One region of the Streptomyces sp. QH1-20 genome, then DNA from elsewhere that is predicted to be linked to it. Evidence: riboswitches for the same ligand, from Rfam matches in the RefSeq annotation. Region 1 holds a riboswitch; each other region holds the start of a gene.
What was found. Region 1 has a riboswitch for cobalamin ahead of AB8O64_RS01645 (ABC transporter substrate-binding protein). Riboswitches for the same ligand answer to the same signal wherever they lie in the genome.

Region 1 (6,899 bases):
GGTCAGCGGACTACGAGCGCTGCCTGACCGATCTCCTCAAGGGCTTCTCGGCAGCCGATCCCGCGGCTGTCGCCCGTTCGGCGACGACCAGCGCCGCTCTTTCCCAGGAGGTGCTGCCCAAAGCCACGTTCGAGACCGTGCTGGCACACCGCGAGGAGTTCGGGGCGGACGGTGTGTTCGTCGCGCACACCGGCTGCCTCGTCGGCTATCTCTTCGCCCGCCGCCCCTCCCCCGCGCTCAAGGACGAACTGTCCGGCTTCTTCCACACGCTCGGCCACCAGTGCTCATTCGCCCAAGGAGGCTACGGGTGATACACGCCCATATCGCCGACGCTCTCAAGTCCCCGCACCTGATCCGACTGTCCGACGGCATGGTCCTGGCCCGCTTCGAATCCATGAAGATCTACTCCGCGCTCGCCGCGGTGCGCCGACTGCTCGACCGGGGCACGGTCCGGCCCGGGCAGACCCTCGTCGACAGCTCCAGCGGAATCTACGCCCAGGCACTGGCGCTGGCCTGTCACCGCTACGGCATGCGCTGCCACATCGTCGCGTCCACCACCGTCGACGCCACCACCCGCGCCCAGTTGGAGATCCTCGGCGCCACCGTCGAGCAGGTCGCCCCGTCGAAGAACCTCGCACTCGACCAGGAGCTGCGCGTGGCGCGGGTGCGGCAGATCCTGGCGGAGCGTCCCGACGTCCACTGGATGCGTCAGTACCACGACGACATCCACTATCTGGGATACCGGGAGTTCGCGGACATCGTCGCCACCGCGCTCCCGGACCGGCCGCTGACCGTCGTCGGGGGGATCGGGTCGGGCGCCTCCACGGGCGGGCTGGTCGAGCATCTGCGCCGGCGTGATCCGTCGGTCCGTCTGATCGGTCTGCAGCCCTTCGGGAGCGTCACCTTCGGCAGTGAGGACCACCACGATCCGGAGGCCATCATCGCCGGCATCGGCTCCTCGATCGTCTTCGACAACGTCCGCCACCATCTGTACGACGCGATCCACTGGATGGACTTCCAGCACGCCATGGCGGGGGCCGTGGCGCTGCTGCGCGAGCACGCGGTGTTCGCCGGCCTGTCCACGGGCGCCGCCTACCTCGCCGCCTCCTGGGAGGCGCGCCGCTGCCCCGGCCGGCTCCATCTGGTGATCGGGGCCGACACCGGTCACCGCTACGTCGAGCGGGTCTTCGCCCGGCACCGCGAGGCCCTGGACACCGCCGCGCTCGGCCCGGCCGAGATCACGTCGCCGGCGGACCTGTCCATGCCCTGGTCGACGATGGCCTGGAACCGCAGCCCCGCACCGGGCCGGCAGAAGGAGCTCGCATCGTGACGGTGGTCTCCCTGGAAGCCCTCACTTTCGGCCTGGGGCACCTGGTCCGGGCCGCCGACGCGCTCGGCGAGCGGATCCGGCTGCTGACCCGCGACCCGCTCGTCTACGCGCACGAACTGCGGCAGCTGCCGGACGGGGCCCTCGACGTGGTCGAGATCGACACCTTCGACGTGGAGGCCGTGGCCGCGGACCTCGCCCGCCTCCCGGGGCTGCGGGGGCTCATCAGCTCGACCGACACCTGGACGCTGGTCGGTGCCGAGCTGACGGCCCGCTTCCGGCTGCCCGGCCTGGACGCCGCCGTGCTGGAGCTGACGCGGGACAAGGCAAGGGTGCGCAATCTGCTCCACGAGGCGGGCCTGACGAGGGGCCGGGCAGTGGAGGCCGGAGCCCTGGGGGCCGACGCCGACTACCCGCGTCGGCTGGGGAAGGAGGTGGGCTTCCCCGCCGTCCTGAAGGACACCGCCGGAACCGGCAGCCAGAACGTCTGGCTCGCCCGGGACTTACCGGAGCTCGAAGAGGCCCTGCGCGAGGCCGGCGGGCGGCGGCTGACCGGCCGCCTCTTCGCGGAGCCGTACTTCTCCGGGCCTCTCTACAGCGCCGAGACACTCACCTGGGAGGGGCGGACCAGGCTGCTGGGCGTCTCCAGCCGGTTGATGTCGCACGAGCCGCACTTCCGTGAGGAGATCACCGCGTTCCCCGTCGCCTTCCCCGAGCCGCAACGCCTGTCGCTGGAGAAGTGGCTGGGCGAGATCCTCGCGGCAGTGGGGTACACCGACCGGTTTGCCCACGTCGAGTTCGCCCTCACCGTGACGGGCCCGGAGATCATCGAGATCAATCCTCGGATCGGCGGTGCTCTCGTCGCGGAGGGCATGTGCCGGGCTCTCGGCTGCAATGTGTACGAGGCGATGGTGGAGGCCTCTCTCGGCCGTCGCCCCCGCCTCATCGACGCGGAGCTGCCGGGCGGCCCGGCGGTCGCGTTCGTACTCGGATACCCGGAACGCGCAGGGGTGTTCACGGGTGTGACGGGCCTCGACCGGCTGGAGGACATGCCGGGGTCGCCCGCCTGGTATCCGGTCAAGCGCGTCGGGGACCGTATCGAGCACCTGGGCGACAGCCGGGGTTACGCGGGCATCGTCTGGGCGGAAGCGGACACCGCTGAACTGGCCACCCACCGCGCCGTGGCCGCCGCCAACGCCGTACGGGTCCACACCGAGCGGGCGGCCGGGTGAGTGGAGGGCGGGCCACGGCGGCGCCCCTCGGGGTCTCGCTTCTCCGGCTGAGCGGACCGCTGCGGTTCCTGCTGGTCAGTTCCTTCCTCATCCCGCTGGGCAGCTTCATGGTCCTGCCGTTCATGTCGGTGTTCCTGCACGAACGGCTCGGCATGGGCCTGGGAGCGGTGGGTCTGGTCCTGGCCGTGGCGTCCCTCGTGCAGTTCTCCGGTGGCGTCGTCGGCGGGGCGCTCGCGGACCGGATCGGTCTGCGGCGCACCATGGTGTGGGCCCTGGTGATACGTACGGCGGGCTTCGTGGGTCTGCTGTCGGCGTTGCGCTGGCCGCCGCTCGTCGTGGGCGCGCTGATCCTCACCTGTTGCGGTGCGGCGCTGTATCTCCCCGCGAACAAGGCGTATCTGGTGCACGGCGTGGACGACGCACGGCGGCCGATGTTCCTGTCGGCCGGGAACGCGGCGCTCAACGCGGGCATGGCGGTCGGACCGCTGATCGCCGGCCCGTTCGTACTGTCCTCGCCCGGTTGGCTGTTCCTCGCTGCGGCCGCCCTGTTCCTGGTCGTGACGGCCGGCCACGCGCTGCTGCCCGCGGAGGGCGCGCCGGTGGGGCCGACGGGTGGGGCCGGCGGCGCGGATGCGGGGAGGGCCGGTGGTGCGGCGGTGGGCCGGGGCCTGCTCTCGGGCGTGGCAGCGCTGCCCTTCGCGGCCAATCTGCTGGCCTTCTATCTGTACTTCTACTTCCAGCACTATCTGGCTGTGTTCGCGGTGGAGCGGGCGTCCAGCGAGTTCTACAGCCTGGTGCTGCTCACCTGCTTCGTCCTGGTCATCGTGGTCCAGCCACTGGCCTCCGGCTGGATCCGTCGTATGCCCTACCGGTGGGCGCTGGTGGGGGGTTTCCTCGCGCTCGCCGCCGGGATGGCGGTCCTGGCGGCCGGCACCCGTCCGACGCTGCTCCTGGGCGGTGCGCTGATCACCTTCGGTGACATCGTGCTGTTCCTGAAGAACGACCTGGAGGCCTTGCGCCGCAGCCCGCGCTCCGATGCCGTCGTGTTCGGGCAGCAGCGTCTCGCGGCCGGCCTCGGCGCGTGCGCCAGCGGGATTCTCGGCGGACAGCTCTACGGTCTCGGCCTCGGTGCCGGAGAGACCGGCTGGTTCTGGCTGGCGGCCGCCGCGCAGTGTCTGCTTCTGCCGCCCCTGCTGCTCGCGGTGCGCGCGGCACCGGGTGCACGGAAACCGATCGACTCGACGACGCGAAGGAAGGCTGATTCCTGATGACACGGACGGACGGGTTCGAGGACGACGAGTTCTGGACCGGGTTCTACGACTTTCTCTTCTCCGAACAGCGCTACACGCAAGCGGAGGAACTCCTCGACTCCTCTCCCCTGTTGGACTTCACTCCCGGATCCCGCGTCCTCGACCTGTGCTGCGGCCCGGGGGTGTTCACCGTTCCGCTGGCCCGTCGCGGCCATCACGTCACCGGCGTGGACCGCAGCCCGGCGATGCTGGAGCGGGCGCGGGAGTTCTGCGGGGCGGCGGGGGCGAAGGCCCGCTTCGTCGGGACCGACGCGCTGCACCACGTCGAGCCGGAGGCGTACGACGTCGTGCTCAATATGTTCACGTCGTTCGGGTACTTCGAGGAACACGCCGACAACATGCGGGTGTTGCACAACATGCGCGCTTGTCTGCAGCCCGGTGGCCGTCTGCTGCTGGACGTGGCGGGCAAGGAGCTCCTGGCCCGAAAGGTCGTGCCGCCGAAGGTCGTCCACCGGGGCGGTGATCTGCTGGTGCAGACCGACACCGTGCTCGACGACTGGGCCCGGTTGCGCAGCGACTGGGTACTGGTCCGGGGCGACCGCGTGCACCGGGCGAGCCTGGTCTGGTTCGTGTACAGCGCGGTCGAGCTGCGGGCGATGGCCGAGGAGGCCGCATTTGAAGAGGTGGAGATCTTCGGCGGCTTCGACGGCCGGCCCTACGACCAGGACGCCGAACGGCTGATCCTTCGCGCCACCCGTAAGGGCTGAACGAGGCGAAGGGGGGGCGTGAAGCCATCGGTCGCGCGCCCTTTCCCGCCTCGCCCGCCACTCGTAATATCACCGGGTCATCGTCGCGACGGGGAATCAGGAAGCCGGTGTGAGTCCGGCACGGTCCCGCCACTGTGACCGGGAAGCGACACCTCTGGGAGACCACCGCGAGCGCGGTCGGGTCCCAGGGAACGTCGCTCCGGGAGTCAGGACACTGTCCCGTCGCGAGGGCTGTCCGAGGAGCGCGGACTCCGCAGGAGGCATCACGTGTACGACGGCATCCACCGTCCTTCCTTTTCGTCCCCCACCCGTCGGCGGGTCCTCCGCTGTGCGTTGGCTTCGGTTCTCGCCACGACCATCCTGGCGGGCTGCGGAGCGACGGACCGTGCGGACGACCGGGCCGGGGCCCCGGGGGCGAAGGGGTTCCCCGTCACCATCAACAATTGCGGCACCCGGACCACTTACGACAAGCCACCCACCCGGGTGGTGACCATCCACCAGCACCCGGCCGAGCTGATGCTCGCCCTCGGGCTGAAGAAGGCCATGGTCGGCACGGCGTTCCCCGATTCCGCGGTGCTGCCCGAGCACCGCCGTGACTTCAACAGAATTCCGGAGCTGGCGAAGAAGGAGCCGTCCTTCGAGACGGTCGTGGACGCCGACCCGGACTTCGTGTACGGCGGCTACGGCTCCGCGTTCGCGGAGAAGGAGGGACGCTCCCGCAAGGTGTTCGCCGAGGCGGGCATCCACACCTACCTGAACCGCGAATACTGCGGCAAAGGCCGTGTGGCCATGGCGGACGCCTACGAGGAGATCCGTACCATCGGCCGGATCTTCGGCATCCAGGGCAGGGCCGACGAGCTCGTGACCCGCCTCGAGGAACGCGTCGACAAGACGACCAAGACGGTCGAAGGCGGCCGACCGGTGCCGGTGTTCGTCTACGACAGCGGGGACAAGGCGGCCTTCACGGCGGGCGGCAAGAGCCTGGGCACGGAGATCATCCGGCTGGCCGGAGGGCGCAACGTGTTCGGGGACCTCGACGAGGTCTTCGGCGACGTCTCCTGGGAGCAGGTCGCCGAGCGCAAGCCCGAGGTCATCGCCATCTACGACTACCGCGGTTCGGGCAGCGTCGAGCAGAAGAAGAAGTTCCTCCTGTCCCACCCCGCCCTCGCCGACGTGCCCGCCGTCAAGAACCAGCGGTTCACGGTACTGCCGCTGACCTCGACCCTGGTCGGTGTGCGGCCCCCCTACGCGGTGGAGGACCTGGCCCGTCGACTGCATCCCGAGCGGTTCCGGTGACGGCCCGTCCGTCGGCCATGGCGGACACGGCCGGCACGGCGTCCCGGCGCTCGCGCTCTGACGGGATGCCACCGCGCCGACGGCGCAAGGTGCCGTATCCCTTGGTCCTGGTGCTGCTCGGCGCTCTCCTGCTGGTCTCGGTGACGGCCGGGCTGACCATCGGTTCGGTGAACGTGCCGCCCGGTGAGGTGTGGGGCATCATCGCCCACCGCATGGGGGCGCCGTGGCCGGAGCCGGCCTGGTCCCGGGCGCGGGAGACCATCGTCCTCGACGCCCGGGCTCCCCGGGTGCTGCTCGGCGCGGTGACCGGCTCCGGCCTCGCGGTGGTCGGCACGGCCATGCAGGCCCTGGTCCGCAATCCGCTCGCCGACCCGTATCTGCTGGGTGTGTCCTCGGGCGCCTCGCTGGGAGCGGTCCTGGTCATCGTCTCCGGTGTGACCTTGTTCGGCACGCTGTCGCTGTCGGTTTCCGCCTTCGCGGGAGCCCTGCTCACCCTGCTGCTGGTCTACGCGACCGCCCGGGCCGCCGGGCGGATCACCTCCGTCCGGCTGGTGCTCTCCGGAGTCGCCGTCGCCGCCGTCGCGACCGCCCTGACGGATCTCGTGCTCCTGACCGCCGACCGCGGCAACCAGGCGCGCGAGGTGCTCGCCTGGACGCTCGGGGGCCTCGGCGGAGTGCGGTGGGACACCCTCTGGCTGCCGGCGGGCGCACTGCTGGTGGCCGTCACGTTGCTGCTCCTGCAGGCCCGGTCGCTCAATCTGTTGCTGGCGGGCGAGGAGGCCGCCACCACCATGGGACTGGATGTGGCGCGGTTCCGCGGCCGGATGTTCGTGCTGCTCTCCCTCGTCACCGGTGTCCTGGTGGCGGCGGCCGGGCCCATCGGCTTCGTCGGGCTCATGCTGCCGCACATCGTGCGACTCTTCGTCGGCGGGGACCACCGCCGTGTCCTGCCGACGGCGGCTCTGGCGGGGGCGGTCTTCCTGGTGTGGGCCGACATCGCGGCCCGGAAGGTCGCCGCACCGCAGGA
Region 2 (6,899 bases), 6.6 Mb from region 1:
GCGCCTGCGGGGAGGAGCACAATGCCGGGGCCTGGCTGGAGGCCCGCAAGCGGCTCTGCGCCGCGGATGCGGCTCCTCCCGGCGGGCCGGACCGTGAGCGTCCTTCCCGGTGGCGCACCCGGTCGTTCCGCGTCGCGACGGCCGCCGCGGTGGTGGTGCTGCTGGCGGCCGGAGGTCTTGCCGGGGCGCGGTACTTCGACAGTCGGGAGCCGGACGGGTCGTCCGCCGCCGGTGAGGTGCAGCGCTGCCGGAACAGCACGTGCAAGGGGAAGGATCCGCAGGACTTCCAGTGTCTCGGTGACGCCGAAGTGGCCTCGGCCGTCAAGAGTGCCGAGGGGCTGATCCACCTCTACTACAGCGCGGACTGCCAGGCGTTGTGGGCGGGAGTCGGTTCGGCCGCGGACAAGGTCGTCTCCGTCTATGTGAAATCGGGCGAGGGAGACGCCCTGTCCCTCAAGCGTGACCGGCTGCTGCGGAATCCCGGGCTGCCCGGATCGGCGCGCACCCCCATGCTGCCCTCGAAGGGGCTGCCGCGGCATGCCGAGGTCTGTGTCACCTACCCCGGCATGGAGGCGTGTACGGGCAGCGACGGCATGAGCCGAGTGAAGCCGTACCCGTCCGCCTCGTAGCCCCCCTTGTCCGCGACGAAGACCTCCCCATCGCGGGGAGGTCTTCCTGCGTCACCGTGGGGTGGCCGCGGGCCTACTCCTCGCCCTCCAGGTTGCCCTCGGTCTCCAGGAACGCCTGGCGCAGCCCCTCCAGCGTCTCCGCGTCCGGCTTGGCCCACATGCCGCGGCTCTCCGCCTCCAGGAGGCGCTCGGCGATGCCGTGCAGGGCCCAGGGGTTGGCCTCCTGGAGGAAGGCGCGGTTCTCCGGGTCGAGGACGTAGGTCTGGGCGAGCTTGTCGTACATCCAGTCCGGGACGACGCCGGTGGTGGCGTCGTAGCCGAACAGGTAGTCCACGGTGGCGGCGAGTTCGAAGGCGCCCTTGTAGCCGTGGCGGCGCATCGCCTCGATCCAGCGGGGGTTGACGACGCGGGCGCGGAAGACGCGGGAGGTCTCCTCGACCAGGGTGCGGGTGCGGACCGTCTCCGGGCGGGTGGAGTCGCCGATGTACGCCTCCGGGGCCTTGCCCTTGAGGGCCTTCACCGTGGCGACCATGCCGCCGTGGTACTGGAAGTAGTCGTCGGAGTCGGCGATGTCGTGCTCGCGGGTGTCGGTGTTCTTCGCCGCGACCGCGATGCGCTTGTAGGCGGTCTCCATCTCCTCGCGGGCCGGGCGGCCCTCGAGTTCACGGCCGTAGGCGTAGCCGCCCCAGACGGTGTAGACCTCGGCGAGGTCGGCGTCGGTGCGCCAGTCGCGGCTGTCGATGAGCTGGAGCAGACCCGCGCCGTAGGTGCCGGGGCGGGAGCCGAAGATGCGGGTGGTGGCGCGGCGTTCGTCGCCGTGCTCGGCGAGGTCGGCCTGGGCGTGCGCGCGGACGTAGTTGTCGTCGGCGGGCTCGTCGAGGGCGGCGGCCAGCCGGACCGCGTCGTCGAGGAGGCCGATGACATGCGGGAAGGCGTCGCGGAAGAAGCCGCTGATGCGCAGGGTGACGTCGATGCGGGGACGGCCCAGTTCGGCCAGGGGGATCGGCTCCAGGCCGTTGACCCGGCGTGAGGCGTCGTCCCAGAGCGGGCGGATGCCCATCAGGGCGAGGGCCTCGGCGACGTCGTCGCCGGAGGTGCGCATCGCGCTCGTGCCCCACAGGGACAGGCCCACCGACTTCGGCCAGTCGCCGTGGTCGGTGCGGTAGCGCTGCAGCAGGGAGTCGGCGAGGGCCTGGCCGGTCTCCCAGGCGAGCCGGCTGGGCACGGCCTTGGGGTCGACGGAGTAGAAGTTGCGGCCCGTCGGGAGGACGTTGACCAGGCCGCGGAGGGGCGAGCCGGACGGGCCGGCCGGGACGAAGCCGCCGTTCAGGGCGTGCACCGCGTGGTCGATCTCGTCGGTGGTGGCGGCCAGGCGGGGTACGACCTCGCGGGCGGCGAAGTCGAGGATCGCGGCGACCTGTTCGCCGTGCTCCCGCGCCACGGCGGCGATCGCGGCCGGGTCCCAGTGCGCGTCCTCCATGGCCTGGACGAGCGCACGGGCCCGCTCCTCCGCCTCGTCGGCGGTGGTGCGGGTGGCGGCGGACTCGTCGAGGCCGAGGGCCTCGCGCAGGCCCGGCAGAGCCTGCGTGCCGCCCCAGATCTGGCGGGCGCGCAGGATCGACAGGACGAGGTTGACGCGTGCCTCACCGGTGGGCGCGCCGCCGAGGACGTGCAGACCGTCGCGGATCTGGGCGTCCTTGACCTCGCACAGCCAGCCGTCGACGTGCAGCAGGAAGTCGTCGAAGCCGTCGTCGTCCGGACGGTCGTCGAGGCCGAGGTCGTGGTCGAGCTTCGCGGCCTGGATGAGCGTCCAGATCTGGGCGCGGATGGCGGGCAGCTTGGCCGGGTCCATCGCGGAGATGGACGCGTACTCGTCGAGGAGCTGCTCCAGGCGGGCGATGTCGCCGTAGGACTCGGCGCGGGCCATCGGCGGCACGAGGTGGTCGACGAGGGTGGCGTGGGCGCGGCGCTTGGCCTGGGTGCCCTCGCCGGGGTCGTTGACGAGGAAGGGGTAGATCAGGGGCAGGTCGCCGAGGGCGGCGTCCGGGCCGCAGGCGGCGGACAGGCCGGCGTTCTTGCCGGGCAGCCACTCCAGGTTGCCGTGCTTGCCGAGGTGGACCATGGCGTCGGCGCCGAAGCCGCCGTCCGCCTGGGAGGCGGCGATCCAGCGGTAGGCGGCGAGGTAGTGGTGCGAGGGCGGCAGATCGGGGTCGTGGTAGATCGCGATGGGGTTCTCGCCGAAGCCGCGCGGCGGCTGGATGAGGATCAGGAGGTTGCCGCGGCGCAGCGCCGCGAGAACGATGTCGCCCTCGGGGTTGGCGCTGCGGTCGACGAACATCTCGCCGGGCGCCGGTCCCCAGTGCTCCTCGACGGCCTCGCGCAGCTCGGCGGGCAGCTCGGCGAACCAGCGCCGGTAGTCGGCGGCCGGGATCCGGACGGGGTTGCGGGCGAGCTGCTCCTCGGTGAGCCACTCCTGGTCGTGGCCGCCGGCCTCGATGAGGGCGTAGATCAGCTCGTCGCCGTCGCCGGACGCGAGGCCGGGGACCTCCTCCGTGCCGAAGTCGTAACCCTCCTCGCGCAGTCGGCGCAGCAGCGCCACGGCGCTGGCGGGGGTGTCGAGCCCGACGGCGTTGCCGATGCGGGAGTGCTTGGTGGGGTAGGCGGAGAGGACGAGCGCGAGGCGCTTGTCGGCCGCGGGGATGTGGCGCAGCCGGGCGTGGCGCACGGCGATGCTGGCGACGCGGGAGGCGCGCTCGGCGTCGGCCACGTACATCGGCAGGCCGTCCTCGTCGACCTCCTTGAAGGAGAACGGGACGGTGATGAGGCGGCCGTCGAACTCGGGTACGGCGACCTGGGTGGCGGCGTCGAGCGGCGAGAGGCCCTCGTCGTTCTCCTCCCAGGCGCTGCGGGGGCCGGTCAGGCACAGGGCCTGGAGGATCGGTACGTCGAGCGCGGCGAGGGCGCCGGCGTCCCAGGACTCGTCGTCGCCGCCGGCCGAGGCGGCCGCGGGCTTGGTGCCGCCCGCGGCGAGGACGGTGGTGACGACGGCGTCGGCGGTGCCGAGCGCCTCGATGAGCTCCGGCTCGGGGGCGCGCAGCGAGGCGACGTACAGCGGCAGGGCGCGGCCGCCCGCGTCCTCGATCGCCCCGCACAGGGTTTCCACGAAGGCGGTGTTGCCGCTCATGTGGTGGGCGCGGTAGTAGAGCACCGCGATGAGCGGGCCGCTCGCGCCGGGCTTGGGGGTGCGCTCCAGCGGGCCCCAGGTGGGGGCGGGCGCGGGTGCCTCGAAGCCGTGTCCGGTGAGCAGCACGGTGTCGGAGAGGAAGCGCGCGAGCTGTTCGAGGTTGTCGGGCCCACCGTGCGCGAGGTAGGCGTGGGCCTCGGCGGCGATGCCGATGGGGACGGTGGAGGCCTCCATCAGCTGGGCGTCGGGCGCCTGTTCGCCGGTGAGGACGACGACGGGGCGGTCCCCGGCGAGCAGCAGGTCGAGGCCCTCCTGCCAGGCGCGGATGCCGCCGAGGAGGCGGACGACGACGAGGTCGGTGCCGTCCAGGAGGGCGGGCAGGTCGTCGAGCGCGAGCCGGGCGGGGTTGGCCAGGCGGTACGGGACCGGGCCCCCGTGAGCGGCAGCCGCGCGGGCGCTGAGCAGGTCGGTGTCGGACGTCGACAGGAGAAGGATCACGCGGCGCTCCCCAGGGCATCGAGGGTCGCCCGGGGTACGCCGGACCGGATGGTGCGCATGCGGCGGCTGGCCTTCCTCGGGGTCCGCGCCCCGGGCGGTTGGAGGACGGCGGGAGTTCCTGACTCGCCCGGCATCGCTGCCGGGCTCACAGTGGCGGGACCGTGCCGGAGTCTCACCGGCTTCCTCCCCTGACGCCGTCGCTGGCGTTTGGCGGACCAGAGGACGAACAAAGAGATTCTGGCCACCGATGAGCATAGTAAGCGCTGACCGTTTGGCACAGGACGGTGCACCCGGTGTGATCGTCGGTATGCTCGCCGCCATGCCCGTCACCCCCACATCCCCCCCGGAGCGGGATAAACCGGCCGCCGGCGGACGGACCGTCCGCGCGGGCGGCGACGCCTGCCCCGGTGCGCTGCGGCTGCACACCGCGGACGACGGTGCGCTGGCGCGCGTCCGGTTGCCGGCCGGGTTGTTGACAGCCCGTCAGGCGGTGGCATTGGCGCTGGTCGCCGAGGAACTGGGCGACGGGAATCTCGACATCACCTCGCGCGGCAACGTCCAGTTGCGCGGGCTGGCCGACGGCTGCGGCGGTGAACTGGCCGACCGGCTGCGGGGCGCGGGGCTGCTGCCGTCCGACCGGTACGACCGGGTGCGCAATGTGGCGGCCTCGCCGTTGTGCGGTCTGGACGGGGCCACGGAGCCGGCCCGCGCCGGGGCAACCGATGTGCAGACCTGGGCGCGCGCCCTGGACGCACTCCTGTGCACCCCCGCGTCCGATGCGCCCGACCCCTCCGAGGGTCTGGATTTGTCAGGTTTGTCGGGCCGTTTCCTCTTCGGACTGGACGACGGCCGCGGCGACATCGTGGCCCTCGGCCCCGATGTGACATTGATCGCAAGCGGCGAGGAGCAGGCCGTGCTGTGCTTCGCCGCCACCGGGCCCGGTCTGCGGATCGCCGCCCGTGACGCGCCGCGCGCGGCCGCGCTGGCCGCGCGCGAGTTCCTCGCGGCACTGGCCCACAGCGGCACCAGGGCCTGGCGTGTCCGGGACCTGGCCCCCGAACACCGCCCGCGCGTCGAAGCGTTGGCGGACCGGCTGACGGCCGCGGGCATCGCTTCCGTCCCGCTGCCCAGGCCCCGTCTGCCGCACGGCCCCCCCGTCGGGCCCGGCCTGGTCACCGGCCGGGACGGGCGGTGCGCCCTGTCGGTGACCGCGCCGCTCGGGCGGCTGACCGCCGCCCAGTGGCGGCTCGTGGCCACCGCGGCCGACCGGGACGGGACGGGCGAGCTGCGTGTGACACCCTGGCGCGGCATCGTCGTCCCCGGCCTCCCGGCCGGTACGGCCCGCTCCCGGCTGACGGCGCTGGCGGACGCCGGACTCGTCACCTCCACCACGTCCCCCTGGCACCGGGCGGGCGCGTGCGCGGGCCGGCCGGGCTGCGCCAAGTCCCTCGCGGACGTACGGGCGGACGCGGCGGCCTGCCTCGCGGGGCTGCCCCCAGCGGGGCTCCCGGTGTACTGGTCCGGCTGCGAGCGGCGGTGCGGCCACCCGGGCGGGACATGGGTCGACGTGCTCGCGACCGGGGACGGCGGCTATCGGATCGCGGTACGGGACGGGGAGACGGAAACGACGACGGAAACAGCCACAGCGGGGGGACTGGCCGACGCGGTCGCGGCGGCCCGTACCTCCGCGGACTGACCCTGCACGACACCACCAGGCGCAACCCAGCAAGCGAGGCACAGTGTTCGAGTACGAGAAGGACGGCGCGTCCATCTACCGCCAGTCCTTTGCCACCATCAGGGCCGAGGCCGACCTCGGCGGACTGCCGCCGGACGTCAGCCAGGTCGCGGTGCGCATGATCCACGCCTGCGGGATGGTCGATCTCGTACGGGACCTCGCGTACTCCCCCCAGGTGGTGGCACGGGCCCGCGAGGCGCTGCGCGCCGGGGCGCCGATCCTGTGCGACGCGAACATGGTCGCCAGCGGGGTGACCCGCAAGCGGCTGCCCGCGGACAACGAGGTGCTGTGCACCCTCGCCGACCCGTCGGTGCCGGAGCTGGCCCGGCGGATGGGCACGACCCGCAGCGCGGCGGCGCTGGAGCTGTGGCGCGAGAAGCTCGACGGCGCGGTCGTCGCGGTCGGCAACGCGCCGACAGCGCTGTTCCGGCTGCTGGAGATGCTCGAAGAGGGCGGGGCGGCGGCGCCGCGCCCCGCCGCGGTCATCGGCATACCGGTGGGCTTCATCGGTGCGGCCGAGTCCAAGGACGCCCTGGCCGACAGCCCGCTGGGGCTCGACTATCTGGTGGTGCGGGGCCGTCGCGGCGGCAGCGCCATGGCAGCGGCGGCGATCAACGCGATAGCGAGCGAGGAAGAGTGAACGAGCAGCCTTCGACGACGGGCCGACTGTACGGAGTGGGCCTCGGCCCCGGCGACCCGTCGCTGATGACCGTGCGGGCCGTCGAGGTCATCACCGCGGCCGACGTCGTCGCGTACCACAGTGCCCGGCACGGCCGCAGCATCGCGCGCACCATCGCCGAACGCCATCTGCGCCCCGACCACATCGAGGAGCAGCTGGTCTACCCCGTCACCA
Region 3 (6,899 bases), 2.2 Mb from region 1:
TAGAGGAGGGACGCCACCGCCCCGTATCCGGCGAGCAGCACCAGCTCCCGCCGCCCCCGCAGCCGGTCCGGCCCCGGCAGCAGGCCCGCGCCCATCGCCACCCAGCCCATGGCCAGCATCTGGAACGGCATCCACGGCCCGACCCCGCCCGTCAGCAGCGCGGACGCGAACATCGACACCGAGCCGAGGACGAACCCGAAGCCGGGTCCGAGGACCCGCCCGGACAGCACCATGAGGAAGAACATCGGCTCGATGCCGGCCGTCCCGGCCCCCAGCGGCCGCAGGGCCGCGCCCGCCGCGGCCAGCACGCCCAGCATCGCGATGGCCTTCGCGTCCAGACCGGTATCGGCGATGGTCGCCGCGACCACGGCGAGCAGCAGCGGCAGCAGCGCCGCGAAGAGCCAGGGGGCGTCCTTGGAGTGGGCGAGGCCGGAGGCGGTGTCGGCGAGCAGCGGCCAGCCGAAGGCGGCTACGCCTGTCGCTGAGACGAGGATCAGGACGGCGATGGATCTCGGGCCGAGGCGGACGGCTCGGGCCTGGCGGTCCATGCCGGTGGCTCGCGCCTGGCGGTCCGTGCCGGGGCTCCGCCCCGGACCCCGGTCCTCAAACGCCGGACGGGCTGAAGTCATGGTGTCTCCCGCAAGGCCTCGCGTACCTGCGGGACCGTGAGCCAGGGTGACGGGGCGAGGATCTTCGCCACCTGGGGGGCGAAGGCCGGGGAGGAGACCACGACCTCGGGGGTCGGGCCGTCGGCGACGATCTCTCCGTCGGCGATGACGACCACCCGGTGCGCCAGCTCCGCCGCCAGTTCCACATCGTGCGTGGCCAGGACGATCGCGTGGCCCTCGGCGGCGAGCGCGCGCAGGATCTCCACCAGGCGGGCCTTGGCCGCGTAGTCGAGGCCGCGGGTCGGCTCGTCGAGCAGGATCAGTGGCGGGCGCGCCGTGAGCACCACGGCGAGCGCGAGCGCCAGCCGCTGGCCCTCGGACAGATCGCGGGGGTGGGTCGTGTCGGACACGTCCGGCAGCAGCTCGGAGACCAGGGCCCGGCAGGTGCCCGGCGCCGCCGCCGCGTCACCGTCGGCGGCCTCGCACTCCGCCGCGACGGTGTCCGCGTAGAGCAGGTCGCGCGGCTCCTGGGGCACGAGGCCGACGTGGCGCAGCAGCTCGGCGGGGGCTGTGCTCTGCGGGATCACGCCACCGACCCGCACCGAGCCCGAGGCGGGCTTGTGCATGCCGACCAGCGTGCGCAGCAGCGTCGACTTGCCCGCGCCGTTGCGGCCCATCAGCGCGACGGTCTCCCCGGCCCGTACGGTCAGCTCCACGTCGTGCAGGGCGGCGACCCGGCCGTGCCGGACGCCGAGCCGGGTCACCGACGCGGGCGCGGGGCCGTCGGTGACCGATGCGGCCGGGGTGACGGGGGCGTCCAGCCCTGCCAGCCGCTCCCGCAGCGGGGCGGCCTTGCGGCGCGCGTCCCGGACGGACAGGGGCAGCGGCGACCAGCCCGCGAGCCGGCCCAGGGCGACCACGGGCGGGTGGACGGGCGAGAGGGCCATGATCTCGGCGGGGTCGCCGACGACGGGAGCCGCGCCCGGCGCGGGCAGCAGGATCACCTGGTCCGCGTACTGCACGACCCGCTCCAGCCGGTGCTCGGCCAGCAGGACCGTCGTGCCGAGATCGTGCACGAGGCGCTGCAGCACGGCGAGGACCTCCTCGGCCGCGCCCGGGTCCAGTGCGGACGTCGGCTCGTCGAGGACCAGCACCTTGGGGTGGGTGGTCAGCACCGAGCCGATGGCGACGCGCTGCTGCTGCCCGCCGGAGAGGGTGGCGATGGGGCGGTCGCGCAGGGTGGCGAGCCCCAGCAGGTCCAAGGTCTCCTCGACGCGGCGGCGCATCACGTCGGGCGCGAGGCCCAGGGACTCCATGCCGTAGGCGAGCTCGTCCTCGACGGTGTCGGTGACGAAGTGGGCCAGCGGATCCTGGCCGACGGTGCCGACGACGTCGGCGAGCTCGCGCGGCCGGTGCGTGCGGGTGTCACGGCCCGCGACGGTGACCCGGCCGTGCAGGGTGCCGCCGGTGAAGTGCGGCACGAGCCCGCTGACGGTGCCGAGCAGCGTCGACTTGCCGACGCCGGACGGCCCGACGAGCAGGCACAGCTCCCCTTCGGGGACGGTGAGGTCCACCCCCTGCAAGGAGGGGGCCGCGGCGTCGTCGTAGGTGACCGACACCTGCTCGAAGTGGATCACCGGTTCTCCTCGGAGTGGGGTGGATGGGTGGGTGAGCCGGCCGGCCTCGGCGCCACGAACGCCGGCAGCAGGCCGAGCAGGATCGACGCCGCCGGCCACAGCGGCAGCTCCGGCGAGGTCAGCGGCACGGCCGGGGGGTGCAGGGCCTGCGGGGCGTACGAGCTCGCCCAGATCGTCAGGGCCGCGACCGCCGCGCCCGAGCCGGACACCAGCCACGCGCGCGTGCCCCACCGGTCGGGCCGGTAGCGGGTGCGGACCGAGCGGCGGCCGCCCAGCCACAGGCCCGCCAGCGCGGCGGCGAGCCCGGCCACCAGCACCGCCAGGCCGTAGCCCGCGCCCTGGTCGGCGAGCAGGCCGTATGTCCCGGCGCAGACGCCCAGCAGCCCGCCCAGCGTCAGTGCCGTCGTGGTGTGCCGGACGGCGCGCGGCACCTCGGCGCTGCGGCCGTAACCGCGCGCGTCCATGGCCGCCGCCAGTGCCACCGAACGTTCCAGCGCTCCCTCCAGCACCGGCAGCCCCACCTGGAGCAGGGCCTTGAGGCCCCGGTCCGGGCGGCCGCGCAGCCGGCGGGCGGCACGCAGCCGCTGGACGTCCGCGACGAGGTTGGGTGCGAAGGTCATCGCGACGACGATGGCCACCCCCGCCTCGTACAGCGCGGCCGGCAGGGACTTCAGCAACCGGGCCGGGTTGGCCAGCGCGTTGGCCGCGCCGACGCAGATCAGCAAGGTGGCCAGCTTCAAGCCGTCGTACAGCGCGAAGACCAGCCCCTCGGCGGTCACCCGGCCGCCGATCCGCACCCCCTTCGCCCAGTCCGGGAGCGGGACCTCGGGGAGGGTGACGAGGATGTGCGTGCCCGGGATCGGCGAGCCGAGCACGATCGCGAACACCAGCCGGATGACGATCACGGCCAGCCCGAGCTTGAGGAACGCCCCGTACGAGCGCGCCCACGGCGCGTCCGTGCGGCGCGCGGCCACCACGTATCCGGCGACGGCGATCAGCAGGCCGAGCAGCAGCGGGTTCGTCGTGCGCGAGGCGGCGGTGGCCAGTCCGAGCGCCCATATCCACCAGGCGCCCGCGTGCAGCGCGGCCGCCCGTGCGGTGACGGGCGCGGGGCCCGCTCGCCCGGTGCGATGGCCGCCGGCCCGCGGCGGGGTCGTCCCACTCATGCGCGGCGGCGGGCCTGCCACACGGCGGCGGCGCCGAGGACGACCACGGTGGCGATACCGACGAGCAGACCGGCGGAAGGACCGCCGTCGTCCCCGCCGTCGGACTTGCCGGACTCGCCGGACTTCTCGGAGGCGGACGGCTGCTGCCCGGACTCCTGCGCGCCCACCTGCTCACCGCAGCCCGACTTCGGGTAGCCCGCGATGGCGCACAGCAGTGCCGCGGAGTTGTAGCGCAGCGGCTCGGCGACGGCCGCCAGCGCGTCACCTGCGCGGGCGTCCTCACTCACCTGCGCGCACGCGGTGCGCTGCCGGGGCGGGCGCTCACCGCCCGGCGCGTGCTCGGGTATGCCGAAGTCGAGGACGACCGCGACGCGCTTGCTGCCGTCCTTCGCCGGCGTGTTGGCGCAGATCGCCGAGAAGTCGCCCTTGTCGCGGGGTTTCGCGGCGCGCGCGGAGTCCTCGCTGACCGCGAACCGGAAGCCGATGGTGTCCCCGTCGTCCGGCCGCAGCACCGACGGCCCCTGGGTGGCGTACGCCCAGTCGCTGCCGGTGTGTTCCCAGAACGACCAGTACCGGTACCCCGCCGCCTGCGCGGGCACGGCCCCCAGGACGGCGAGGAGCCCGGCGACCAGCAGCGCGCCGACGGCTCGCGCGGCGGAACGCGCCACCGTCACAGCTGCTGCTTCTTGTTGCGGCCGCTGATCAGGAAGCCGACGCCGACGCTCGCGACGAAGAAGATGCCGACGATCCACCAGATGCCGATGGTGTCGTCGTCCTTCTTCTTCTCGTCCTTGGTCTCCGTCGATGACGGAGAAGCCTCCGCCTTGGGACCGGTCGCGGTCAACTGCTGCACCAGGTCGACGCCGGCGAAGTCACGCGGGTTGGCGCCGGCGGCGTGCGCGGCGAGCACGAGCTTGGAGAGACGGCCGGGGTCGCCCTTGGCCCAGTCGGCGGTCTTGTTGGCGCCGTCGCCGAGCCACTTCAGCGGCTTGGCCGCGGCGTCGCGGTGGCCGCCCGCCGCGAGGGCGAGGGTGGCGTCGGCGGTGAGGGCCGGGTCGGCCCCGCCCTGCGACATCGCGGACTTCAGGGCACCGTCGTTCGCGTCGATCTTCGCGGCCAGGTAGGCGGCCGCGGCGGCACCGGCGGACGGCGCGTCCTTGGGCTTGGCCGACTCGTCGTCGGCGCACTCCATCGGCTTGACGGGCATGTCGCCGCCCTTGGCGGGCGCGACGAGGTAGCCCTTGCCGAGCGCGGCCAGCGCGGCGGCGGTCGTGGCCAGGTCGTTGGGGGTGAGCTTGCCCTTCTGGTCCGGGTAGGCGAAGACGCCCCGCTCGTCCTCCTTCTGGTCACAGCCGAGCTGGAAGCCGATCAGCGCGTCGTAGGGGTTCTTGCCGCCCTTGGCCGTCACCTTGGCGGGGTCCTGGCCGGTGGCCGCGTACGCGCCGATCGCGGTGGAGGTGGAGTTGGGGTCGCTGGGGGAGCCGGGGGTCATGCCCCAGCCGCCGTCCTCGTTCTGGTGGGCCTTGAGCCAGCCCAGGCCCTTCTTCACCGCGTCGCCGTGCCCGCCGGCGGCCGCGAGGCCCTGCACGGCGAGGGCGGTCTGGTCGGTGAACTCACCGGCCTTGGGGTCGCACGCCTTGGCCGTGTCCGCGCGGTACGCGGCGAAGCCGCCGTCCGCGCACTGCTGCCCCGCGAGCCAGTCGACGGCCTGCTTCGGCGGGGCGACGTCCGTCGCCTTCTGCGCGAGGAGGGCCAGGGACTGCCGGAAGACACCGTCGAACTGCGGGTCCTTCTTGCCGTACAGCCCCGGGGCGGTGGCCGGGGACGGTGAACCGTCGGCGAACGCGGCAGGGGCCACGGCCGCGCTGAGGACGGCCGCGGTGGCCAGGGCCGCGGCGCCGCGGCGCGCGTGGACGGCGAAGGAGGGGGCCATGGAAGTCGGTGCCTCTCGGTGGGTGTCTCACAGCGGTGGGCGGCATACGGCTGGGTGCTACGGGTGGTGCACAGCCTCGCACGGCAGCCCAGCCGCGCACCTCGCGCGGTGGCACCGGGACGTCGGCTCCGTATACCTCGACGGTGCCGGTGTCCGGACGGCACCGCACGCGGCACGACCGGCTCCGGGGACCTGCCGCCACGGAGCGGGAGCTCCGGCTCGCACGACCGCACCGGGGTGCGGGCCGCGCTCACGGTTGCGGGTCAGCGCCGGATTCGCACCGGCTTTCCCCGTTCCGAGGCGGGATGAAGTTGTCACGCACACTTTAGCTGTCGCTTTACGGACACCTGGTGCCCTCCGGGCGGGTCGGCCGACGACGGCGCGGCAGCCGGGCTGGGGGCTTGCCCGTTCCGGACGGGGGCGTGTCGGCGGAGCGGTGCGCCGCGGGCGCCGCGCGGCGGTGGCCGTCCTGCGGGTGCCGCGCCGCGGCGGGGGTGTGTGTGGGCAGGCCGGGGTGCTTGTCCGTTCCGGACGGGGCCGTGTCTCGGAGCGCCGCGGGCGCGGCGCGGCGGAGCCGCAGGGTGGGTGGGCCGTCGGCCCGGAGGCGCTTGTCCGTTCCGGACGGGGTCCGTGCCGCCGCGCGGTGATGCGCTCGTCCTCGGCTCAGGAGGGGGCAGCGATGCGATCCGGGCCGCGGACCCAGCGGCGGCAACCGCGACAGCGGCTGTCGCCCCGCCCGCCGCGAGGCGACTGTTGCCCCCTCTCATCGGAACTGCTATCAGTTCTGATGCAGCGTCAGATCGAGGGTCGGTCAGACCCCCGGCCGTCGTGGAGGTGGTGCGGATGCGTGGAGTCATCGAGCACGGGCAGCTCTTCATCGGCGGGGTGATGGCCGATCCGGCCGGTACGGACACCATCGACGTCGTCTCGCCGCACACCGAGCGCGTCATCGGGCGGGTGCCGCACGCCACTCGCGCCGACGTGGACCGGGCCGTCGCGGCGGGGCGGGCGGCGTTCGAGTGCGGGGCCTGGGCGCGGCGGCCGCTCGGGGAGCGGATCGAGGTCGTCACGCGGATCAAGGACGCGATCGCCGCCCGGCACGAGGAGATCGCCCGGGTCGTCTCCGCGCAGAACGGGTCCCCTTACTCCTGGAGCGTCCTCGGGCAGGCGCTCGGCGCCATGATGGTCTGGGACTGCGCGATCACCGTCGCCCGGGACTTCCCCTACGAGGAGCGGCGGGCCGGCGTCCTCGGGCCGCTGCTCGTGCGGCGCGAGCCCGTCGGTGTCGTGGCGGCCGTCGTGCCGTGGAACGCGCCGCAGTTCGTGGCGGCGGCCAAGCTCGCGCCCGCCCTGCTGGCCGGCTGTTCGGTCGTCCTCAAGCCGTCCCCGGAGACACCGCTGGACGCCTATCTGCTCGCGGAGATCGTCGCCGGGGCGGGGCTGCCCGAAGGCGTGCTGTCGATCCTGCCCGCCGGCCGTGAGGTCGGCGAGTACCTCGTCGGGCACCCCGGCATCGACAAGGTGTCCTTCACCGGCTCCGTGGAGGCGGGCCGGC
Region 4 (6,899 bases), 5.0 Mb from region 1:
CGACCTGGGTGGTGCTCCTGGAGGCCGCGACCGAGGCCGACCGGGACGCCCTGGAGCGGCTCGCGGCCGACGCGGGCTTCGCCGCGGAGGACTGGTCCTCCTCGGTGCGGCTGCTGTGCCGTACGTGTTCGGAGAGCCGGATGCCCAGTGACGAGGGCGACGGGGAGCACCTGGACCCGCACGACCACAGCGAGCCGGGCCACCCGGGCCCGCTGGGCCACCGCACGGCGGGCTCCGGCTCCCTGTGGGTGCCCGAGCGCGAGGCCGGGATCGCCGCGCCCGCCGGGCTGGTGCGGGGCCTGCTGGACGGCTGGGTCGCCGACAGCCCCGACTCCCGTGAATGGCGGGATCTCGAAGAGGTCTGCTGAGCCGTCTGCTGAGCCGGAGGCCCCCAGTGGGCCTCTGGGGCCGCCGCGTCCCCCGTACTCTGTAGGGATCCTGTGGGATATGAGTTTTCCGGGTTCTGAGAGAGGCATACGGCGGACATGGCGCAGCAAGAGAGCGAGCAGCCGGTGAACGGCGAGTTCATCGTGGACACCGAGGACTGCGAGGCGCGCGAGCTCGCGTACCGCGAGCGCGGCACCTCCCGTCCGATCACCGTCGTCGGCAACCCCGTTCTGCACCGGGAGTGCAAGGACGTCACGGAGTTCGACGACAAGCTCGCCCAGCTGATCGACGACATGTTCGCCAGCCAGCGGACCGCCGAGGGCGTGGGCCTCGCCGCGAACCAGATCGGCGTGGACCTCAAGGTCTTCGTCTACGACTGCCCCGACGACGAGGGCGTCCGGCACACCGGTGTCATCTGCAACCCGGTCCTGGACGAGCTGCCGGCCGACCGCCGCGTCCTCGATGACTCCAACGAGGGCTGCCTGTCGGTCCCCACCGCCTACGCCGCGCTGGCCCGCCCCGACTACGCGGTCGTGCGCGGCCAGGACGCGAAGGGCAACCCGATCGCGATCGAGGGCACCGGCTACTTCGCCCGCTGCCTCCAGCACGAGACCGACCACCTCTACGGCCGGCTCTACATCGACCGCCTCTCCAAGCGCGAGCGCAAGGACGCCCTCCAGCAGATGGCCGAGGGCACCCCGCGCTACGAGATCGTCCCGAACGACTGATCCGTACGTACGGCTACGTACGACGAAGGGCCCCGCTCGATAGGAGCGGGGCCCTTCGTCGTCTCTTTGCCGCCTGCGGCGGCGAGCGCCCTGCGGGCGCGTCCTCAATCGCCGGACGGGCTTGGTTTGATCAGAACTCGTCGTCGAAGGCGACCGAGCCCTCGACCGCCACCTGGTACGCGGACGCGCGGCGCTCGAAGAAGTTGGTCAGCTCCTGGACGTTCTGCAGCTCCATGAAGGAGAAAGGGTTCTCCGAGCCGTAGACCGGTGCGAAGCCCAGGCGCTGGAGGCGCTGGTCGGCGACGCACTGGAGGTACTCGCGCATGGACTCGGTGTTCATGCCCGGCAGGCCCTCGCCGCACAGGTCGCGGCCGAACTGCAGCTCCGCCTCGACGGCTTCCCGCAGCATGTCGGTGACCTGCTGCTGGAGCTCGTCGTCGAAGAGGTCGGGCTCCTCCTGGCGGACGGTGTCCACGACCTCGAACGCGAAGTTCATGTGCATGGTCTCGTCACGGAAGACCCAGTTGGTGCCGGTCGCCAGGCCGTGCAGCAGACCGCGCGAGCGGAACCAGTACACGTAGGCGAAGGCGCCGTAGAAGAACAGGCCCTCGATGCACGCCGCGAAGCAGATCAGGTTCAGCAGGAAGCGACGGCGGTCGGCCTTCGTCTCCAGCCGCTCCAGCTTCTCGACCTCATTGATCCACTTGAAGCAGAACTGGGCCTTCTCACGGATCGAGGGGATGTTCTCGACCGCGTCGAAGGCGGCGGCACGGTCCTCCGGGTCGGGGAGGTAGGTGTCCAGCAGCGTCAGATAGAACTGGACGTGCACGGCCTCCTCGAAGAGCTGCCGCGACAGGTACAGCCGCGCCTCGGGGGAGTTGATGTGCTTGTACAGCGTGAGGACGAGGTTGTTCGCCACGATCGAGTCGCCGGTCGCGAAGAACGCGACGAGGCGGCCGATCATGTGCTGCTCACCCGGGGACAGCTTGGCGAGGTCGGCGACGTCCGAGTGGAGGTCGACCTCCTCGACGGTCCAGGTGTTCTTGATCGCGTCGCGGTAGCGGTCGTAGAAGTCCGGGTACCGCATCGGGCGCAGCGTCAGCTCGAACCCGGGGTCGAGCAGGTTCTTCTGTTCGGACGACATTACTGGCATGCCTCGCAGGACTCGGGGTTCTCAAGGGAGCAGGCGACGGCGTCGGCGTCCGGGGTCGCGACCTGCTGTACGGGGATGGTGGCGGCGGCGCCGGCCGAGCGGGCGATCCGGGTCGCCGGACGCGAGCGCAGGTAGTACGTCGTCTTGATGCCCTGCTTCCAGGCGTACGCGTACATCGAGCTGAGCTTGCCGATGGTGGGCGAGGCCATGAAGAGGTTCAGCGACTGGCTCTGGTCCAGGTACGGCGTACGGGCCGCGGCCATGTCGATCAGGGCGCGCTGCGGGATCTCCCAGGCGGTGCGGTAGAGGTCGCGCACCTCCTTGGGGATCCAGTTCATGTCCTGGATCGAGCCGTTGGCGTCCGTCATCGCGTCACGCGTGGTGCGGTCCCACACGCCGAGCTGCTTCAGGTCCTCCACCAGGTAGGTGTTGACCTGGAGGAACTCACCGCTGAGCGTCTCGCGCTTGAAGAGGTTGGAGACCTGCGGCTCGATGCACTCGTACACACCCGCGATGGAGGCGATGGTGGCCGTCGGCGCGATGGCGAGCAGCAGCGAGTTGCGCATGCCCGTCTTCGCGATCCGGGCGCGCAGCGCGTCCCAGCGGTCGGCCCAGCGCTGCTCGGCGTTCGGGTAGTGGTCGGGGTGCAGCACGCCGCGCGCGGTGCGGGTCGCGGACCAGGCCGGGTGCGGGCCGTGCCGCTCGGCGAGGTCGGCGGACGCCTCGTACGCCGCGAGCATGATGCGCTCGGAGATCCGGGTGGACAGCTCCTTCGCCTCGGCGGAGTCGAAGGGCAGCCGCAGCCGGAAGAAGACGTCCTGGAGACCCATGAGGCCCAGGCCCACCGGACGCCAGCGGCTGTTGGAGTTCCCGGCCTGCTCGGTCGGGTAGAAGTTGATGTCCACGACGCGGTCGAGGAAGGTCACGGCAGTGCGGACCGTGCGGTCCAGCTTCTCCCAGTCCATCTCGCCGTCGGCGCCCAGGTGCTGCGCCAGGTTGACCGAACCGAGGTTGCAGACGGCCGTCTCGCCGTCGTCGGTGACCTCGAGGATCTCGGTGCAGAGGTTCGAGGAGTGGACGACCTTGCCGGGCTCGGCGGTCTGGTTCGCGGTGCGGTTGGACGCGTCCTTGAAGGTCATCCAGCCGTTGCCGGTCTGCGCGAGGGTGCGCATCATCCGGGAGTACAGCACGCGCGCGGGGATCGTCTTGATCGCCTTGCCGTCGGCCTCGGCCTTGCGGTACGCCGCGTCGAACTCGTCGCCCCACAGGTCGACCAGCTCGGGGGTGTCGGCGGGGGAGAACAGCGACCAGTCGGAGTCCGCCTCGACGCGGCGCATGAACTCGTCCGGGATCCAGTGCGCGGTGTTGAGGTTGTGCGTGCGGCGGGCCTCCTCACCGGTGTTGTCGCGGAGCTCCAGGAACTCCTCGATGTCCGCGTGCCAGGTCTCCAGGTAGACACAGGCCGCGCCCTTGCGCCGGCCGCCCTGGTTGACGGCGGCGACGGAGGCGTCCAGCGTGCGCAGGAACGGCACGATGCCGTTGGAGTGGCCGTTGGTGCCGCGGATCAGCGAGCCGCGCGAGCGGATGCGCGAGTACGACAGGCCGATGCCGCCGGCGTGCTTCGACAGCCGCGCCACCTGGTGGTAGCGGTCGTAGATCGAGTCCAGCTCGTCCAGCGGCGAGTCCAGCAGGTAGCAGGAGGACATCTGCGGGTGCCGGGTGCCGGAGTTGAAGAGCGTGGGGGAGGACGGCAGGTAGGAGAGCGTGCTGGTCAGCCGGTACAGCTCGGCCACGTCGTCCAGGGCCCGCGTCGAGTGGTCCTCGGCGAGGCCGCAGGCCACGCGCAGCAGGAAGTGCTGCGGGGTCTCGACGACCTGGCGGGTGATGGGGTGGCGCAGCAGGTAGCGGCTGTGCAGGGTGCGCAGACCGAAGTAGCCGAAGCGGTCGTCGGCGCCGTCGGCGAGCGCGGCGTCCACGAGGGCGTCCAGGCGCTCGGCGTGCGTCACGACGAACGCGGCCGTCTCGTCGGCGATCAGGCCCTCGCGGTGGCCGACCGCGACGGAGGCGGAGAAGGAGAGCGCGCCCTGTCCGGCCGCCTCGTCGGCGATCGCACGCGTGAGCAGTCGCGCGGCGAGCCGGGAGTACTCCGGCTCCTCGGCGATGAGCCCGGCGGCGGCCTCGGTGGCCAGGGACCGCAACTCGGCCTCGTCCGAGCCCGGGTGCCGGCCGCGCAGTGCGGCGGCGGCGACCTTGCCGGGGTCGGTGGCGGGCAGATCGGCGGTGAGGTCGGTCAGGGTGCGCAGCAGCGCGGTCCCGGGGCCGCCGGTCGCTTCCGCTGTCGCTGAGACCGGATCGGCGGGCGCGATGGTCACGTGGGGCTCTCCCTCGCTCGGCAGTGGTGTGGGCCGGGCGGGCGGGCGCGACGGGCGCGTACGGGGACACCCCTGCACCAGGGCATGCCACGCAGCGTCCACCGGCCCAACCCGCGAGACCCGGACGAATTCGACGCCCTGTTCCGAGCGGAGGCTCGGAGGCGGGCGCGCTGTCGGCAGGTCCTCGGACTCTGGGTACGTAAAACCGCACACATACACCGTTGCGGGACAGTTCCGGATTTCCACCGGATTCCCCTGCGGCGACAGCGAGGACGAGCATACATCTAGTGCTGCCACTCGTACGCGCCCCCACATGTTGTGTCGCGCGGTAATGAGCTGGGTGCGGAATGTGCTAGAGCGCCCGGGTGTTGGACCTCGAATCGCTTATCGCCTGAGCCCCCGTCACGGCCCTCGGAGGCCTCCCCCGAAGCCCCCCGAAGGGCCTCTGCGAGCGTCGGGGCGGCACCCGCAAGGCGAAGGCCGCCGCCCCCCTGTTCGTCGGGGAGCGGCGGCCTCAGAGGCGCGGTCGGGGGTGTGGGGGTCAGTGGCCGCCGGGTGCTCCCGCGGTGGCCGCCGGGAGCTTCTCCACCACGCCCGGGTCACCCGCGTCGGCGGTGTAGTCCGACGCCTTCGTCTGGTCCACGCCGTCCGGGGCGCCGAGCTTCCTGAGCACGAAGGTGAGGACGATCACCACGATGACGTTGAGGACGAAGGCCGTGAGGCCGATGTAACCCTTCTCACCGATGAGCGGGATGAGGTTCGTGTTGCCGAAGTGGTCCTGCGTCGCGCTCGGCGTGTCGTACGCCCGCCAGGTGCCGTAGATCATTCCGGCCGCCCAGCCGCCGAGCAGCGCCCAGCGGTGGCACCAGCGGGTGAAGAGCCCGCCCACCAGGGCCGGGACGGTCTGCAGGATCCAGATGCCGCCGAGCAGCTGGAAGTTGATCGCGACGGTCTTGTCCATGGTGAGCACGAAGGCCAGCGCGCCGACCTTCACCAGCAGCGAGGAGAGCTTGGAGACCTTCGCCTCGTGCTCGGGCGTGGCGTCCGGCCTGATGAAGTCCTTGTAGATGTTGCGGGTGAACAGATTCGCGGCGGCAATCGACATGATGGCCGCCGGGACGAGCGCGCCGATCCCGATCGCGGCGAAGGCGACGCCCGTGAACCAGTCCGGGAACATGTTCTCGAAGAGTTGCGGGATGGCCAGCTGGCCGTTCTTGACCTTGACCCCGGCGGCGAGCGCCATGAAGCCGAGGATCGCCAGCAGCCCGAGCATCAGCGAGTACAGCGGCAGGATCGTGGTGTTCCGGCGGATGACGTTGCGGCTGCGGCTGGAGAGGACCGCCGTCACCGAGTGGGGATAGAGGAAGAGCGCCATCGCCGACCCGAGGGCGAGCGTCGCGTACGCCCACTGCGCCTCCGGCCCGGTCACCAGGGAACCGCGCGGCTTGCCGGTCGCCGGGTTCTCGACCGCGAACGCCTCGCCCGCCTTGGCGAAGATGTCGTCGAAGCCGCCGAGCTTGATCGGGATGTAGACGATCGCCACGATGATCACGATGTAGATCAGCGCGTCCTTGACGAAGGCGATCAGCGCCGGCGCCCGCAGCCCGGAGGAATAGGTATAGGCGGCGAGCACGCCGAAGGCGATCAGCAGCGGCAGGTCCTTCATGAACCAGTTCGACCCGCCGCCGACGCCCATCACGTCCAGGACGGCCTGGATGCCGACGAGCTGGAGCGCGATGTACGGCATCGTCGCGAGGATGCCGGTCAGCGCGAGGGCCAGCGACAGCCCCTTGGACCCGAACCGGCCGCGGACGAAGTCCGACGAGGTGACATAGCCGTGCTTGTGCGAGACCGACCACAGCCGGGGCAGGAAGGTGAACACCAGCGGATAACAGAGGATCGTGTACGGCACCGCGAAGAACCCCGCCGCGCCGCCCGCGTAGATAGCCGCCGGGACGGCCACGAAGGTGTACGCGGTATAGAGGTCGCCGCCCAGCAGGAACCAGGTGACCCAGGTGCCGAACGAGCGCCCGCCCAGCCCCCACTCGTCGAGATTGTTCGCGTTCTCCGCGCGCCGCCACCTGGAGGCGACGAAGCCCATGACGGTGACGACCAGGAAGAAGAAGATGAAGACGGCGAGCGCCACGCCGTTCACGCCGTCCTTCACCGCCGCTCACCACCCTTGCGGGCGCGCTCCTGGCGCCTGACGATCACATACGCGACAACGGTGAGCGCGGTCGAGAGGACCACCCACAGCAT

Region 2: linked by a shared signal. The riboswitch ahead of cobN (cobaltochelatase subunit CobN) and the one ahead of AB8O64_RS01645 (ABC transporter substrate-binding protein) in region 1 are both predicted to bind cobalamin.
Region 3: linked by a shared signal. The riboswitch ahead of AB8O64_RS11520 (prenyltransferase/squalene oxidase repeat-containing protein) and the one ahead of AB8O64_RS01645 (ABC transporter substrate-binding protein) in region 1 are both predicted to bind cobalamin.
Region 4: linked by a shared signal. The riboswitch ahead of AB8O64_RS24090 (ribonucleoside-diphosphate reductase subunit alpha) and the one ahead of AB8O64_RS01645 (ABC transporter substrate-binding protein) in region 1 are both predicted to bind cobalamin.

What each region holds. Positions count from the first base shown of each region.
Region 1 covers NZ_CP166299.1:331,862-338,760, forward strand. Annotated here, with positions in the region: gene AB8O64_RS01620 (hypothetical protein) at 1-311, shown strand, start outside; gene AB8O64_RS01625 (cysteine synthase family protein) at 308-1,330, shown strand; gene AB8O64_RS01630 (ATP-grasp domain-containing protein) at 1,327-2,559, shown strand; gene AB8O64_RS01635 (MFS transporter) at 2,556-3,827, shown strand; gene AB8O64_RS01640 (class I SAM-dependent methyltransferase) at 3,827-4,576, shown strand; cobalamin riboswitch at 4,633-4,814, shown strand; gene AB8O64_RS01645 (ABC transporter substrate-binding protein) at 4,844-5,872, shown strand; gene AB8O64_RS01650 (FecCD family ABC transporter permease) at 5,938-6,899, shown strand, end outside.
Region 2 covers NZ_CP166299.1:6,934,480-6,941,378, reverse strand. Annotated here, with positions in the region: gene AB8O64_RS31290 (DUF2690 domain-containing protein) at 1-629, shown strand, start outside; gene cobN (cobaltochelatase subunit CobN) at 703-4,311, opposite strand; cobalamin riboswitch at 4,401-4,546, opposite strand; gene AB8O64_RS31280 (cobalamin biosynthesis protein CobG) at 4,631-6,007, shown strand; gene AB8O64_RS31275 (precorrin-8X methylmutase) at 6,051-6,686, shown strand; gene AB8O64_RS31270 (precorrin-2 C(20)-methyltransferase) at 6,683-6,899, shown strand, end outside.
Region 3 covers NZ_CP166299.1:2,564,360-2,571,258, reverse strand. Annotated here, with positions in the region: gene AB8O64_RS11540 (ECF transporter S component) at 1-548, opposite strand, end outside; gene AB8O64_RS11535 (ABC transporter ATP-binding protein) at 626-2,245, opposite strand; gene AB8O64_RS11530 (energy-coupling factor transporter transmembrane component T) at 2,242-3,411, opposite strand; gene AB8O64_RS11525 (SCO2322 family protein) at 3,408-4,085, opposite strand; gene AB8O64_RS11520 (prenyltransferase/squalene oxidase repeat-containing protein) at 4,082-5,344, opposite strand; cobalamin riboswitch at 5,531-5,685, opposite strand; gene AB8O64_RS11515 (aldehyde dehydrogenase) at 6,188-6,899, shown strand, end outside.
Region 4 covers NZ_CP166299.1:5,288,072-5,294,970, forward strand. Annotated here, with positions in the region: gene AB8O64_RS24075 (hypothetical protein) at 1-368, shown strand, start outside; gene def (peptide deformylase) at 486-1,115, shown strand; gene AB8O64_RS24085 (ribonucleotide-diphosphate reductase subunit beta) at 1,246-2,268, opposite strand; gene AB8O64_RS24090 (ribonucleoside-diphosphate reductase subunit alpha) at 2,259-4,640, opposite strand; cobalamin riboswitch at 4,798-4,937, opposite strand; gene mctP (monocarboxylate uptake permease MctP) at 5,182-6,807, opposite strand; gene AB8O64_RS24100 (DUF3311 domain-containing protein) at 6,804-6,899, opposite strand, start outside.